2 regions of the Leptolyngbya sp. ST-U4 genome follow, and region 1 is predicted to be linked to the other one. Evidence: predicted binding sites of a transcription regulator. Region 1 holds the regulator's gene; the other holds the start of a gene.
What was found. The regulator HrcA, encoded in region 1, represses chaperone genes, less so after heat shock. The targets are predictions, from matches to a motif close to ANTTAGCACTCNNNANTNNNGAGTGCTAANT.

Region 1 (3,111 bases):
ACACCCAGCCGAAATAGCAAAACGCCGATCACCGTTGCGCCTGCTAGCCCTGCCACGGCTCCGACTACCGGAAGCCAGCCCTGCTGAAATTTTGCCGCGATAAACAGAACCGTCTCGAAGCCTTCGCGCAGTACGGCGATCGCAATCAGTCCAAACACGCCCCAGCCTGTACCAGTTTCGCCGTTTTCGCTTTTGCCAAGCGCAGAAGTAATTGCGCCTTCCACCTCGGACTTCAAGGCTTTTGCCTGCTGGGTCATCCAGATCAGCATCCAGCTTAATAAGCCGATTGCCAGTAAACTAAATCCGGTTTCCAGTAGTTCTTTAGTGAGTTTGGCGCTGGGCTGATTTGCCGTTTCAAGTGCCGCCAAGACGCTGCTCAAGACAATGCCGATCGCCACGCTCGCCGCAACGCCAGCCCCAATTCCCGCATAGACCCAGCGATTCAGGCGAGACTGCCCTGCTTTGCTGAGATACGCCAGCACAATGCCCACGACAAGAGCCGCTTCAACGCCCTCGCGGAGCGTTACCACAAACGTCGGCAGAGCCGCACTCCAATCCATCATGCGTTTTCCTGAGAGCGATGAGAGAAAAGTTCTACCCTTTTAGCGTAAAGGTTCCAGCGCGAAATTCAAGGGAGCGAACCTGCGCACCCCTCATCAACCCATCGACCCCTCCCCTCATTCCCGGCTTTGACTAATCGCCTCTGACAAATAATCTGCCGCCGCTTCGACCATCGCGATCGCATTTTCATACACCATCCGAGTAGGCCCTAGCATTCCGACGCTGCCGACAGGAATGGAGTTGCGCTGGTAGGTAGCAGATACTAACGCACAGGAGCGCATCGGCTCCAGCGGATTTTCTGCCCCAATTCGTACCGAGACTCGCTTACCCGTTCCTTCCGAGTCTGCCGACTCAAAAATGAGCGACCAGAGCTGATCCTGCTCAGATTCCAGCAAATGCACGATCGGCTGAACCTGCTGAAGCTCAGAAAATTCGGGCTGTCGCTTCAGGACTTCGGCAACACCGTTGATCAAAATCTGCGTAGAGAGGGAGAGGCGACGACGCTGATTCAGCTCCAGCAGCGAGGTTTGCAGCAGGGTGGCGTAGCGATCGAACTCACGCCCCAGTTCTGTCCAGTCTAGCGTGGCGATTTCGCTCAGCGTTCTCCCCCGCAGTTCGCTGTTGAGGAAGTTGGAGAGAATTTGCAGCTCTCGGTCGAGGCGATCGCTGTCGGTCTTTTCATCCTCAGAAAGTGGCAGATCAACAAGGGTCGATTGGGTTTCGTAGGTGTCTAACACCACGATTAGCATCAGCCGCGCTGAATCAAGCTGAACCAACTGCAAATGCTTCAGCTGGGCTGTGCTGGATTGGGGCAACGTCACCAGGGCAATATAGCCGCTTAGCGTCGATAGGATCTGAGCAGCCCCCCGTAGCAGTGACTCCAGGCTCATTTCTTCCCAGTTCAACTGTTCAGTTAGCGTTTGGGCAACCTGACGAGCCAGTGTGTCCGAAGGCGTGACCAATTGATCCACATACAGCCGATAGCCCGAATCGGAGGGAATCCGCCCGGCAGAGGTGTGAGGCTGATACAGCAAGCCTGCTTTTTCTAAATAGCCCATCGCGTTTCGAATCGTCGCTGAGCTAACTCTGGGGTTAAATTCTTCTAACAGCGCTTCTGAGCCAACAGGCTTAGCAGTCGCAATGTAGTAGCGAACTGTTGCGCCAAACACCTGCTGCTGGCGCGAGTTGAGTTTCACAGGGAAGGACATAAGAGCAACGTCGGAGCAACCGATAGAATGAATGGGAATAGAATGAACGAAAACTGAAGACAGTCCAGAAATCGTCTAGAAATCGGGAAGTCAATTAATAGCGCGGAACCGATCGATCGACTCTCAGAGAATAGGCGTCGATGCCGCCCGTGACATTCTTTACTTGAGAAAAGCCCTGATGCTGCAACCACTGGCACATTTGCGCTGATCGAATTCCATGATGGCACAGCACGATCGTCTCTGTCTGTGGGTCAAACTGGCTGAAGATTTGCCCTGACCACTCGTTAAACTGGCTCAGCGGCAGGTTCAAAAAACCCTCCAGGGAGGAGAGTGCGACTTCTTCGGGCTCACGAACATCGATAAGCTGCGCTGAATCATCCTGTGACTTGAGCCGCTCTGCCAGTTGCTCAACTGTAATCGCATCAAAGGTTGGGTTAAATTGGGCTGTCATACTTTAATACTTCTTCAATACTTCAATTTCAATACTTCAAGGTAGTGAGCCGCTGTGAAAGTGGGGCATGAGTGAATTCCAGACTATTCCACTCATCTGGTAAAGGATCACTTAAGTGAATCCCCGACAAATCAAGCAAGATCTGCTCTTAAGCTAAGATTTGTTAAGAAGATATTTTCAAAATCTTAAGTTCAAATTACCCGGAACCCTCGACTTCCGCAAGCCCACTCTGAACGAAAGGCAAGGGGCACATCATGCATAACCTGTCTCGCCAACCTGTTCCGCTGAGCTCCCGCTGACCTGCTTACCTCCTCACTTCCTCTCCCTCTAATCCTCCCCGGGGGGACATCAGCACGATCGCGGAATTCTCGCATCTTCTTTTTGAAAACTTCAAACAGCCAGTCGGTAAACTGCTGATGTGAATCGGGAAGATCCTGTCAACAATATCTTTCAGAGACGTCAGATGTGAAGGAGAGAGCCGATGACCGTCAGAGTTCCTGAAAGAAACAACGTTGCTGCCCGCTGGACTCAAGCAACTGCCATTACCTTTGCACTGTATCTAATAATGAGCCAGTCTCAATCCGCGTTCGATGCAGCACCAGAGTGGCGATCGACCTCAGATCAGGCTGGGAGGGTTCAGCTAATTAGCGAGTTTCCGACGCTGCCGTTTCGGTAACGATCGCCAACCCAGCGTTTTCCTTCTGAGGATTGCCGCATTCTACGCCGCCCTCCAGCAGAAGGTTACTGGCTCAGCGTTTGAATCTGCGTATTGAAGTAATCCACCTTATACCGGAGCTGCTGAGCCAACTGTAGCCCCTGCTGGAAGGCGACGAGTGCCTGGGGCTGGTTTCCCCGCTCCTTCAGCAATTGACCGATCTGATCGTAGGTATT
Region 2 (3,111 bases), on a different contig from region 1:
GGCTTCTAGCGTCCAGTCTCCGCCCAGTGCGGCACTGCCTGTCACATTAGTTGAGGCGGCAATATCTATCCCGGTGAGCTGGCTTAACTCAGTCAGGAACGATCGCCCCACGGTTCCCGCCGCTACATCACAGCCCCACAGCAGCAGATCCGCACCCGGACGAAAAGAAGCTGACCATTGCCGAAGCAGGAGCGCATATTGACCGAGCGTTGACCCACTGAGATGTGCCGAACCCAATTGCACCGCACCCTCGCTGCCGTGAGACACAATTTGTAGGCTGAGCAGATCGCGCCGCGCCGCTAAAAGCTGCGTAATTTGAGCAATGCCATCCTGGGACGGATCGAGCAAAACAACCTCTGCATCTGACCCAATTCCTTGCAGCAGGGTTTGATAGTCTGCAACGGCGGGGTCAACAACAATGAGCGTCGATCGAATTTCAGTCATGGGTAAATGCGGTCAGAAGTGGGAGCAGCAAAAAGCGAAACTTGTAACGTTTGAGAAATTAACTTTGTAAATCTTTTAGAAGTTGCTTAAATACCGAAACTGGAAGGCGGGTAGAGACAGACCATCCTCAGAAATCTAGGGGAAATATACCCATAGCTGGATAGTTATCTTGCAAGCAGCAGCAATTTTTTTGATAAATTTTTTTTGATAAATACTGATGCATGAAACGGAAATCTTGCTGAATTTAGTTTTAGAAATAGGCAATTAGGCTGTCTGAAGAATTACTTGAACAATTACTTAAGTAGAATGCCCGTGCCAGCGATAAAACTCGCAGGGCTGAAACAATGCTGGTTTTAGATTTGGGCTTTAGATTCAACCGCGCTCAATGCGCCAAAAAGGCTACTTTACAGCGCGCATCCTACCCCAGTTCGGGAACCCGTACTCCAAAAGGGGGGTGTCAATCGGTTGCAATTGTCTGTCTCGTTCCGCTAAATTAGCACTCAGGGGTTGAGAGTGCTAAACCTTAAACTCTCGCTCAAGAAATTACTTGACAAACTGAAGCAGATTGCAAGGCTGTTTATTTTCCAAGCTATGCACTGGTTCTGCCAAGGAACCGGATTTCTGCTGAGCAATGCTACACACCTACTCTGATATTTGGAGAATTCTTGATATGGCAGCAGTATCTCTGAGCGTTAGTACCGTCAAGCCATTGGGCGATCGTGTGTTTGTGAAGGTCAGCGCATCTGAAGAGAAGACCGCTGGTGGAATTTATCTGCCCGATACGGCAAAAGAAAAGCCCCAGGTGGGTGAAATTGCCGCTGTGGGTCCTGGAAAGCGCGGCGAAGATGGCAACCGCCAAGAGCCGGAAGTCAAAGTTGGTGACAAAGTGCTGTACTCCAAGTACGCCGGAACCGACATCAAACTCGGCACCGAAGAGTATGTACTTTTGTCTGAAAAAGACATTCTGGCGATCGTTTCCTAGTTTCTGAACGATTACGCTCCACTGTTTTCTGAATTTGCTTGCTGAATTTGCTGATTTGTATTTACTGGACTTAAGTTGGTTTAACTATGGCTAAGCGCATCATTTACAACGAAAATGCTCGTCGTGCCTTGGAAAAAGGCATGGACATCCTGGCTGAAGCAGTTGCAGTCACCCTCGGTCCCAAAGGTCGGAACGTGGTGCTGGAGAAGAAGTTTGGCGCACCGCAGATCGTCAATGACGGGGTGACGATCGCTAAAGAAATCGAACTGGAAGATCACGTTGAGAACACGGGCGTTTCGCTGATTCGTCAGGCAGCTTCTAAAACCAACGATGCCGCAGGGGATGGTACAACCACCGCAACCGTGCTGGCTCACGCGGTCGTGAAAGAAGGTCTGCGGAACGTTGCAGCAGGCGCAAACGCCATCTCCCTGAAGCGCGGGATTGACAAAGCAACAGGCTTCCTGGTGAGCAAGATTGCTGAGCACGCTCGTCAGGTTGAAGATTCTAAGGCGATCGCTCAAGTCGGTTCAATCTCTGCCGGAAACGACGATGAAGTCGGCTCCATGATTGCCGAAGCAATGGAGAAAGTGGGTCGCGAAGGCGTGATTTCGCTGGAAGAAGGCAAATCCATGACAACCGAACTGGAAGTCACCGAGGGTATGCGCTTCGACAAAGGCTATATCTCCCCCTACTTCGCCACTGATACCGAGCGGATGGAAGCCGTGCTGGATGAGCCGTTCATCCTGATCACCGACAAGAAAATCACGCTGGTGCAAGACCTCGTGCCCGTGCTGGAGCAAGTCGCTCGTTCTGGTCGTCCGCTGCTGATTCTGGCAGAAGACATCGAGAAAGAAGCCCTGGCAACCCTGGTGGTGAACCGTCTACGCGGTGTACTGAACGTGGCTGCGGTCAAGGCTCCTGGCTTTGGCGATCGTCGTAAGGCAATGCTGGAAGATATCGCTGTGCTGACGGGCGGTCAGGTGATCACCGAAGATGCAGGTCTGAAGCTCGACAACGTCAAGATCGATATGCTGGGTCGCGCTCGCCGTCTCACGATCACCAAGGACACCACCACGATCGTGGCTGAAGGCAACGAAAAGGCAGTGCAAGCTCGCTGCGAGCAAATCCGCCGTCAAATGGAAGAAACCGAGTCTTCCTATGACAAAGAGAAGCTGCAAGAGCGTCTGGCGAAGCTGTCTGGCGGTGTTGCTGTCATCAAGGTGGGTGCAGCAACCGAAACCGAAATGAAGGATCGCAAGCTGCGCCTGGAAGACGCGATTAACGCAACCAAGGCAGCCGTTGAAGAAGGCATCGTCCCCGGTGGCGGTACGACTCTGGCTCACCTGTCGCCTTCGCTGGAAGAGTGGGCAAACGGCAACCTGAGCGGTGAAGAGCTGACGGGTGCGCTGATCGTGGCTCGGGCGCTGGCGGCTCCCCTGAAGCGGATCGCTGAAAACGCAGGTCAAAACGGTGCGGTGATCGCAGAGCGCGTGAAAGAGAAGGACTTCAACGTCGGCTATGATGCGGCTCGCGGCGAATTTGTCGATATGTTCGAGGCAGGCATCGTTGACCCGGCGAAAGTGACCCGATCGGCTCTGCAAAACGCGGCTTCGATCGCCGGAATGGTGTTGACGACCGAGTGCATCGTTGTAGACAAGCCCGAACCGAAGGAATCAGCTCCCGCA

Region 2: the regulator HrcA is predicted to act here: its motif matches at 936-966, upstream of groES (co-chaperone GroES).

What each region holds. Positions count from the first base shown of each region.
Region 1 is NZ_JAMPKZ010000002.1:234,315-237,425, forward strand. Features, by position in the region: gene NDA02_RS06560 (FTR1 family protein) at 1-560, opposite strand, end outside; gene hrcA (heat-inducible transcriptional repressor HrcA) at 678-1,769, opposite strand; gene NDA02_RS06570 (rhodanese-like domain-containing protein) at 1,864-2,220, opposite strand; gene NDA02_RS06575 (hypothetical protein) at 2,702-2,896, shown strand; gene NDA02_RS06580 (tetratricopeptide repeat protein) at 2,962-3,111, opposite strand, start outside.
Region 2 is NZ_JAMPKZ010000001.1:1,073,651-1,076,761, forward strand. Features, by position in the region: gene NDA02_RS04650 (DUF4347 domain-containing protein) at 1-444, opposite strand, end outside; gene groES (co-chaperone GroES) at 1,115-1,426, shown strand; gene groL (chaperonin GroEL) at 1,513-3,111, shown strand, end outside.